Thalassoroseus pseudoceratinae: one gene and its partner. Each later gene encodes a partner of the first gene's protein in a complex. Links are inferred from orthologs where the notes say so. Each region holds a gene or a part of one and is shown on either strand. Other genes may lie near its edges.

What was found. The genes of interacting proteins can lie anywhere in the genome.
Region 2: the proteins of dnaG (region 1) and dnaB are in contact, whole or in part, in a crystal structure (PDB 2R6A), measured with the Geobacillus stearothermophilus proteins. The link is inferred for Thalassoroseus pseudoceratinae from one-to-one orthologs. Residues at the interface, in WP_049624496.1 of Geobacillus stearothermophilus: Lys456, Leu457, Leu458, Pro459, Ala460, Asn463, Ala464, Leu467, Leu535, Leu536, Ile537, Ala538, Gln544, Glu545, Asp548, Tyr549, His552; in WP_033016901.1 of Geobacillus stearothermophilus: Ser13, Glu15, Ala16, Gln18, Glu91, Leu92, Asp94, Ala95, Val96, Pro97, Thr98, Ala99, Ala100, Asn101, Tyr104, Tyr105, Ile108.

Annotation. Positions count from the first base shown.
Region 1 is NZ_JAALXT010000006.1:500,216-505,058, reverse strand. Bases 1,282-4,199 are described here. They hold dnaG (DNA primase), read left to right. Parts: upstream 1,282-1,736; coding sequence 1,737-3,662; downstream 3,663-4,199. Other genes in these bases: rpoD (RNA polymerase sigma factor RpoD), read left to right, coding at 3,899-4,199. In the rest of the region: G6R38_RS22565 (hypothetical protein), read left to right, coding at 1-304; G6R38_RS22560 (hypothetical protein), read left to right, coding at 412-840; G6R38_RS28505 (potassium channel family protein), read left to right, coding at 837-1,163; more of rpoD, read left to right, coding at 4,200-4,843. UniProt on the Escherichia coli protein: RNA polymerase that catalyzes the synthesis of short RNA molecules used as primers for DNA polymerase during DNA replication.
Region 2 is NZ_JAALXT010000005.1:37,141-42,043, forward strand. What follows is about bases 714-3,691. They hold dnaB (replicative DNA helicase), read left to right. Parts: upstream 714-1,468; coding sequence 1,469-2,914; downstream 2,915-3,691. Other genes in these bases: rplI (50S ribosomal protein L9), read left to right, coding at 765-1,268; G6R38_RS18025 (COG1470 family protein), read left to right, coding at 3,004-3,691. In the rest of the region: rpsF (30S ribosomal protein S6), read left to right, coding at 1-13; G6R38_RS18010 (single-stranded DNA-binding protein), read left to right, coding at 63-575; more of G6R38_RS18025, read left to right, coding at 3,692-4,903. UniProt on the Escherichia coli protein: The main replicative DNA helicase, it participates in initiation and elongation during chromosome replication. Travels ahead of the DNA replisome, separating dsDNA into templates for DNA synthesis.

The DNA of each region.
Region 1 (4,843 bases):
GACTGGGGCGGAGTACGCAACATATACCGATACGGTTTATGCCAGCGTTTTCGGCATGAGAGCAAAAGAGCTTCGGAGGATGCTCGGACTAAAAGCAGGTGAAAGCATTCGCGATAACTTACCACCTGCCTGGCTTGCCACCGTGGTTATGGCGGAAAGCTTTGCTGTTGAACATGCGAATCTAACCGGGACAATCGATATCGCGACCGTCCGCCATTGTGCGACCTACGCAAAATCGGGGCTGGATTCATTTCGGCAAGGAACAAGCCCAGCCGACAACGGGCCGCAAGAAACCGGCGGTTAATGGAAAGGTTGCGTAGCGAGTGAACAAAAAGTTTGTTACGTTGTTGAGTCACCGGACCGATTTTATTGTGTCGGCCCGGTTTTCTTCGATGCTAAAATGGTGATGGGATGGAAACGCTAGAACCTGACATTACCTACACTTCCACAGACCCCAACGAAGCAACTCCATACGGAAGTGGTGACGCATCTCCACTCTCAAGTTTCGGTGAGTATTTTGAAAAGGTGGCAGGTAGCGGAGTTCTACGAGACGACACACGGCCATTAGACAGAAAAACAAAAACAATGGTCATAAGTGCGTTCGCGAGGGCGCAAGCAATGAAAATAGTTGACGATAAACCAGAAGGTAATGAAGTTGGCCATACTTGGTTATTGACCTGCATTTGGTCTTTTGTAACTGCGTTTTTATTCAGTGTTCTGCTGTTGATTTTCGGGGTTACGGCTCCACTTTTTGGTAACATTGCCGCTGGAATTGTCGGTGTTTCAACCTTGGTTTCAGTGTGTTCATTTGCCGCATTTGTAATTGCTCACATGGAATGAGACGCTCGGCAAAACCACAAAAGAAGGAAACCAGCAAGCAGGTAAAGCTCGTTCTGTCCGTGCTGTCAGCTTATGCCGCAATAGGGTTGGTATTCTTTCCTTCATTGTACTGGTGGTTTGGGATCAACGGCAATCCGCCCCGCACCTGGGACAGCTTCGGAGAATCTGTCTATTTTTCATGGATTACCATAACGACAACTGGCTATGGTGAGTTGCATCCATCACCAGGGTGGCCGCGAATCTGGGCATGTTTAGAAGTCGGATCAGGAATCGTCTTGCTCGTTTTTGGCGTCGGTTACGTGTTTGCAAACATCAAAAAGTAAGAAAACCCCGCTGTATCACCACAGCGGGGTTTTCTTATGCGCTCACCGCACGAACTATTTCCCAGGAATTGAAATTAGGACACTACCCAAACCATAAAATCGGTTGAATTTATTAAATACTAAGTGTCTAGCTTCTTGCAGTTTGATTGGTGGGTTTGGGGGAGTTTTTGGGTGCGCGAAGGGAACGGGTTTGCGGGGTTGTTGTGGTTTGGCATCATTTTGAGTCATGCGTGTTTTTGGTAAACATCGGTGGTCTTTGAGGTTATGGTGCCTTTTGTTATCGTAAACTCGTTTCACGTCTGCTTGACCGGCCTTCTGCATGGTGTAGACTTCCCTTACGACCCGACCGCTTCACGAAGCAGATTGCCGACAGATTTGGTTGACATACGTTGCCTTGTCTCGTCGAGCGAGTTTTTCGTGAGATAATAGAGAACGCGTTGCAGGGATTTCGCAAGTTGGGTGGGTCGGATGGAATCGACAGGCAGAGAGGACTGGCCAACAACCACGCCAGCCTCAACGATGTGGTAACGATCAGTTGGTGACTTGGAACAGGGGACACGGGTGGCATTGGACTTGGCGACAACTTCCTCCGGGTTCTCCACCGATTTCAAGGAGCAGGTCCGCTCCCGGACCAATCTCGTCGAGCTGATCGGCGAATCGATCGCCCTCACCGCTCGCGGCTCATCCGATTTCGTCGGCCTCTGTCCCTTCCACGATGACACAAACCCATCCTTTCACGTTTACCCCGATCGGCAAAGTTATCGCTGTTGGGTGTGTGAAGAAGGCGGCGACTGCTTTTCCTTCGTGATGAAGCACGACCGCGTCGGTTTTCGCGAAGCGTTGGAAATGCTCGCCGATCGTGCTGGTTTGGAGATGCCCCGCACAATCGGCCGCACCTCGCCGGAACAAAAAGACCGCAAAAGTCGGCTGTATGAATACGTCTCCTGGGCGGAAACGCTGTGTCACGAGTTCCTACTCAACGACCGAGCCGCTGCGGCCGCTCGGGAATATCTTCAATCTCGCGGTTACGGTCCCGAGATTTGGCGAGCGTTTCGGTTGGGTTATCACCCACAGGATTGGCAATGGCTGCTTGAAAAATCTCGCTTGAAGAAGTTTCCGGCTGAAGAACTAAAAGCCGCGGGACTCATTACCCAAAAACAAGACGGCGGTGGCTGGCGAGACGAGATGTTGTTTTTCGGCCGCGTGCTGTTTCCCATTCGCGACCTGCGTGAACGTCCGGTGGGTTTCGGAGGGAGAATTTTACCAAAAGACGACGACGGCAAGTTCGGCAAATACATCAATAGTTCAGATTCGGAAGTTTTCGCAAAGAGTAGCCTGCTCTACGCTTTCGACATGGCTCGCGAGGCCATTAAGGACGAAAACACCGTCGCGGTGATGGAAGGGTACACCGATTGCATCTCCGCTCATCAGTACGGCGTGCGGAACGTCGTGGCGTCTTTGGGGACTGCACTCAACGAAAATCACGTGCGGAACCTGAAACGGTTTGCCCAGAAAGTGGTGCTGGTGTTCGACGGTGACAAAGCGGGTCAACAAGCCACCGAACGAGCCATCACCAAGTTCCTCGCGGAAGATGTCGATTTGCGAATTCTCACCCTTCCCGGCGGACTCGACCCCGCGGACTTCGTGTCCCAACATGGCGGCGAGGCGTTGAAAGATCGCATTGCGAACGCTGCCGAAGCGTGGGAATACAAATTGAATTCGTGTGTCGAACGCATCGGCGTGAGTTCGGTGGATGCGAAACAACGGGTGCTCGCTGAAATGGCGACGGCGTTGGCGCAGTCTCCCCGACTCAGCGGTTCGGCTCGCGAATCGTTGATTGTGGCCCGGTTGGCCGGTCTGTTGATGATCGACGAACGCACGATTCGGGAAACACTCAACACAACTCGCTCACAAGGCGGCAACCAACGACCGACGCGGATTTCTCACTCGCAAACCCAACCGAAACCACTGCGTGTGGATTGGAACAACCCCGATGATGTGATCGAGTGCGAACTCTTGGAGATGATTTTCGCCGTACCGTCGATCGTGTTTCGGCTCCAACAGGAGATCGGCCCAGAGGCGGTGGCGAATTTGGCACTCAGGCAACTGTTGCAACTGTGTTATGACTTGGCGGAGCAGGGAGACGAACCGTCATTTTCTTTGGTCTCGACAGCTCTGGAGGATCCGGAGTTGAAGCGATTGGCAATTCGAATCGACGATCATGCACGACAGAAACGGATCGATCGGCTTCTGCAGGAAGCAAAACCTTTCATTACCAACAATGGCAAGAGGACGACCCACGCGGACTACGTGATCGACCAACTCAAGCTTCGGTACGAGCGGCAAAATCAAGAACCGCTCAAAGGCCGACTGACGGGTTTGGTCGCTGGGGAATCGCCTGATTCTCCGGTGGAAGCGGCTCGCCCGGTCGATCGCTCGGAGCAACTCCGCCTGTTGGAAAAAGTTCAGAAATACCACGCCCGCCGAGCCAACTCCTAACGAGACGCTGGCGGCCACAAGATCGACGCGATTGGTTTTCGCTTCGCTCTTGCCAAACTGAAATGAAAATGAACCGATCCGCAAGTTTTTTTACCAAACTTCTCAAGTTTGGCCGAACAGAGCGAAACATTTTGCGAGCGTAAGCTCAATACCTGTTAAGCGTTGAGTTTGAAAACTTGCCACTATCGTCCCAATTGATCAACGAAAACAACCCGACTATTTGGAGACCGCGCCCCGTGTATCGACTTCACAACGACCTCCACGAATTGATCACTCGCGGTAAGAAGCAGGGGTTCCTGACCTTCTCACAAGTCAACGCTTACCTGCCGAACGAAGCCCCGAATCCGCAAAAACTCGACAACCTCGTCGAGTGCATGGACGAAATTGGTTTGGATGTCATCAGTGACGAACAAGCCGGCCTCCCGCCCGTCGACGATGGCAAAAAGAAATCGAAACCCCGCAAGCCTCGGGAACTTTCGGAAGAAGATCGGTCCCGCCGAATCGACGACCCCGTCCGGATGTACCTGACGCAAATGGGCGAGATTCCGCTGCTCACCCGCGATCAGGAAATCGCTCTCGCCAAGAAGATCGAAATCACTCGCAAACGATTTCGACGCACACTGTTGGAAAGCGATTTCGCGTTGCAACAATCGTTGGACGTGATGATCAAAGTCCACGAAGGCGACTTGCCCTTCGACCGCACGATCAAAGTGTCCGTCACCGAAGGATTCGAGAAGCATCAAATCCTCGGTCGCATGGGACAAAACATCGCGACACTCGAGTACCTTCGCGATCAAAACATTGCCGATTTCGACATTGTCGTCTCGCCGGATTCGAGCAAAGACGACAAGAAAGCCGCCACCGCACGGATGGAAATTCGCCGTCGCAAGATGGTGAATCTCATCGAAGAACTTTCGCTCCGCACCCAACGGTTGCAACCGACGCTGCGAAAGCTCGAACAGATTTCCCGCCGCATGACGGAAATCGAACGGCAAATCAAACGGCTGCGACGACTCAAGAGCGCGAAAGACGAACGAGCCAACTTGCAACATGAATTGCAAGACCTGATGACGATGACCCGTGAAACGCCGGATTCCCTGCGAAAACGGGTCAAGCTGATCAATCAACGCTTCGGTGCTTACGAGCAAGCCATGCGGGAACTGTCCGGCGGTAACTTGCGA
Region 2 (4,903 bases), on another replicon or contig:
CGACGACGAATAAGTAGTCGTCACGCCAGTCAATCGTTGAGTTTGATGAAAGGACCAATCGGATGGCGAGCTTCAACAAAGTGATCCTTATGGGAAACCTCACCCGGGATCCGCAAGTTCGTTACCTCTCAAGCGGGACCGCCGTGACCGAACTTGGTTTGGCGGTGAATCGCAGTTGGTACGACAAACAATCTCAACAACGCAAGGAAGAAGTCACCTTCGTCGATGTCACCCTATGGGGTCGCCAGGCTGAAGTAGCCGGCGAATACTTGTCCAAAGGGCGAGGCGTGTTGATCGAAGGCCGCTTGCAACTTGATACCTGGCAAGACAAGGAATCCGGTCAAAACCGCAGTAAACTGAAGGTCGTCGGTGAAAACATGACGATGGTCGGCGGTCGTAACGAAGGCGGTGGCGGTGGGGGCGGCTTCTCCGGCGGAGGCGGTTATTCCGGCGGCGGTGGTGGATACGATGACAGTCAATCCAGCGGTCCCCCGCGAAACCAACGCCAGTCCGCTCCCCAACCAGACTATGACAGTGGTGCCGGCGACATCCCCGACGACGAAGTGCCATTCTAAGACTGCCCACTAGGCGCTGTCCCAGGATGCCAGTCGACACAACCTGCTCCGTTGTCGCTATTTGAAACTTTATCAGCTCGATTCCTTAGACGGCGATTCACACGAACGCTGCTGAGAACACTCGAGCGAGATTAACTCGATCAATTCAGCCGACAGAACGCCGGCGGACCAGATAAGGACTCGAATTTCATGGCTTTGCGAAACTCCAATACGAAAACCGTCGGCGGTTCCAAGCGGTCGGCTGTCGAAATTCTTCTCGCTGAAAACGTTGATAACCTTGGTCAACGTGGCGAAATCGTGCGTGTGAAACCCGGATACGCTCGAAACTATCTGTTGCCATACGGCTTGGCGACAGTCGCAACCGAGGAGAACAAGAAGAATGTGGAACTCCACAAGCAACGGCTGAAAGAAGTTGAGAAGAAGCAAGTCCAGCTCTTCAAAGAACGAGCCGACGCCATCAGCAAGTACAGCGTTACGCTCGAAGCCAATGCCAACGACGATGGTCACCTGTACGGTTCGATCGTTGCTCCCGACATCGCCAAAGCTCTGACTTCCGCAGGTTTCGATGTGACCGCAGATCACGTGAAACTGGAAGGGCCGTTGAAAGAACTCGGGATGTACACCGTCAAAATCGAGTTGCACTCCCAGGTTAATACCGAAGTCAAAGTCTGGGTGGTTCCAGCCGCGTCGTAACGAAACTGCATACCGCTTCCGAGGCCGACCAAGAGGATATTGGTCGGCCTTTGTCGTCTCGACCGGATGACGGTTGACTGTTCTCCGTGGCGAAAGCGAAAACTCGATTGTTCCCTCGCTCCCACGAGACAAAACCCGCTACGATCAAGAGTCGAACACTCGGAAATTGGTGACCTGCGTCATTCAGGAGGCGTTTTCGCATGGTTGACCGCTCGGAACGGGATTCGTCGCCGGCACCCTTCGATCGGCTGCCGCCGCAGAATTTGGACGCCGAACGTGCGTTGCTCGGGAGTATGCTGCTCTCCTATGAGGCGATTGACGAAGTCGCCGAGTTGGTGCAGGCGCGGCACTTCTACCTTGATGCTCATGTGCGAATCGCCGAGGCCATCTTTCGGCTGTCCGAAACCACAATTGGCGGGATCGATGCCGTCACCGTCGCGGAGGAATTGGAGAAACGCGGCGAACTCGACCGGATCGGCGGTCCCGCTTATTTGGCTCGGGTGTTGGAAACCGTTCCGCACGCCGCTCACGCTCGCTATTACGCTGAGATCGTCCGCGACAAATTCGTTCGTCGCATGCTCCGTGAAGCCAGCACGGCCATTCTCAAAGAAATCGACGAGGACGACTCCGAAACCGAAGCCTTGCTCGGCAACGCAGAAGCTCGCATCTTTCAGATTCTTGACCGTGAAGGCGAAGACGAGAAATTCGCTCTCCGAGACATCCTCGAAGATGCGATGTCCGGGATTCACACTCGAATTGCGGACGACGGCACGGTCAGTGGAATCAGTTCCGGTTTCGAAAAACTCGACGACCTCACCAGTGGTCTTCAACCCGCCGCTTTGGTGATTGTCGCTGCTCGACCGAGTATGGGAAAGACGGCGTTTGTCTGTAACATCGCCAAGTCGGTCGCCTTGAACGCCTACGAAGCGTATCAGCAAGAACTCAGTCCCTCGGAAAAAGGGCCGGGCGGGGGCGTGATTGTTTTCAGCTTGGAACAATCGCGGGTCGAGTTGGCCGAGCGTCTCTTGTGCATCTTCGGCAAGTTCGATGGTTTGAAGGTCAAGAAGGGTGAACTCGATGCCGAGGAAACCGAGCAACTTCTTCAGATCGCCACGCGACTGAGCGAACTACCGATCTTCATCGACGATATCCCCGGGCGAAATATGGCCCAGATCAGTGCGATCTGCCGCCGAATCAAAAACCGCTACGGCCTGGGGATGGTCGTGATCGACTACTTGCAGTTGATCGAACCTGACGATCCCAAAATGCCCCGTGAGCAACAAGTCGCTCAGATCGCCCGACGGTTGAAGTTCCTGGCGAAGGAAATGAGTGTGCCCGTGATCGCTTTGGCACAGCTCAACCGGGGGGTCGATTTGCGAACCGACAAACGCCCGAAACTGGCCGACTTGCGGGAGTCTGGCGCGATCGAACAAGATGCCGACTTGGTGATGTTTCTGCACCGTGAAGACGCCTACGATCCAGGCGAGCGTCCCGGCGAAGCGGATCTCATCGTGGCGAAGAACCGAAACGGCCCAACCGGGAATGTGCCGTTAACTTGGATCAAGGAATCCATGCGGTTTGAATCTCGTAGCGACTTCGACGAACCGCCCGGTGGGTGGGTCGATAGTGAACCATCGAGTTTCTAACTTTCCCGACGACGGTGCTTTGACCTGGCATTGCGGGATGCGGTAGAATTCAACATCAACAAATCGGCATATATCCGTGTTGTGTTGATTTGAGACTCTCCTCCAAATCCGCATCCGCCATGCTCGCCACGAAGTCTATTGCCCGATGTGTCTGCGTGTTCCTGGGACTCGTCCCGTTGGCGACTGCCGCGTCTCCGGTGATCACCAGTTCGGCACCAATTTCCCTGCAACCGGGGGCGACCGTTGAGCAAGTTTTCATCGGTAGCGGCTTCACGAATGCGGCTCGGCTTTGGACAAGTTTTCCAGCCGTGACCGAACGACTCGCCGACACCAATGGCAAATCACTTCGGTTTCGAATTGGCATTCCGGAAACGACACCGGTCGGTTTAGGAACCCTGCGAATCGTTGACGCCCATGGTGTCACCCCGCTCCAACTGGTTGTGTTGGACGACTTGCCGAGCATCCCGCGAGATGCCAAGAATACAAGTCCCGAAACCGCTCAACTCGTGACCCTGCCGACGGCAATCACGGGAACCGTTGGCAAGACTCAGCAGCAGTATTTCCGGTTTTCCGCGGAGGCCGGTCAACGAATTGCGGTTGACGTTCTGGCGCGACGGATTGGCTCGGCAATGGATCCAATGATTCGAATTTTGGAACCGTCCGGTCAAGAAGTCGCCTTCAGCGATGACGAACCTGGCCTGATTGGCGACGCTCGACTGAGTCACATTTTCTCCAAACCAGGCGAATACCTGCTCGAACTTCGTGACATTCGCTACGCGGGTGGCAGCACATATTGGTATCACATGCGGCTTGGCGATTTCCCGCAGGTCACAGTGCCATACCCGTTGGCAGTTCCGCGTGGTCAAGCGACGGCGGTCTGGTTTGAATCGCTGGACGGCACCAACATTGAACCACAAACGATCACGCCCCCCAACGATCGTGATTGGTTGACTCTGGGAGTCCGTGGTGCCGATGGACCGAGCACGCTTGTCACACTCCAAGTTAGCAACGATCCCGAATACCAAGAATCGGAACCGAACAACACCCGTGAGCAAGCCAACGCCGTGGACTTGGGCGATCAAATCAATGGTCGATTCGAAACCCCTGGCGACGTCGATCATTTTCAATTCTCGGCTCAAAAGGGGCAGAAGTTTCAGTTCGAGGCGGTGACACACAAGGTTGGTTCGCCGGTGGATTTAGTCCTCTCTCTCTGGAATTCCAAGGGAAAAAAACTTGCGAGTGTGGATGACGTGGGAACGAGCGACGCCATCCTCAAGCACACATTCGCTGCCGACGGCGAATACGTGTTGCATGCGGTTGACCTGAATCAGCGGGGTGGCCCCGGTTATGTCTACCGCATCACCGTGAAACAGAATCCGCCGGCATTCGCCGTCTCCGCAGACAGCGACCATCTCAATGTGCCCGCTGGTGGCACCGCCGTCCTGAATATCACACGAACAGGCGATAAGAAGCCGGTCACAATCTCCGCCGAGAATGTTCCCGAAGGTTGGTCGGTTCGCCCGACGGTTCTAGGTTCTGGACAAATGCAAGCCGCGATGACGATCACACACACCGGCGATTCGGCAAGCACTTCGTTTGTGCCATCGTTGTCGCTCCGGGCATCGCAACTTGATACTCCCAACTCGAACCACGCAGTCTCGGTTCTGTCAGCTGTGCAGAAACGCTATGCGAGTTGGACGACCCTTCCCGAGTCGCTGCCGACTTCATTTTCGCTCGCGACGGCAGAAGCTCCATTGTTTCAACTCACCGCCACGCCAGACGTCATCGAGGTGGCTCAGAAATCGCAAACCAAGGTTGAGATCACCGCGACGTGGGCAGACGGAACAACCGAACCAATCACATTGAGTCTGCAACCGGTTACAGTGAACAAGAAGAGTGTTCCCTTTTTGCCCGCAAACGTGACCACGAAGATCGTTTCCATTCCCAAAGACGGTTCTGCCGGAACGATCACATTCTCAGCGACCGACA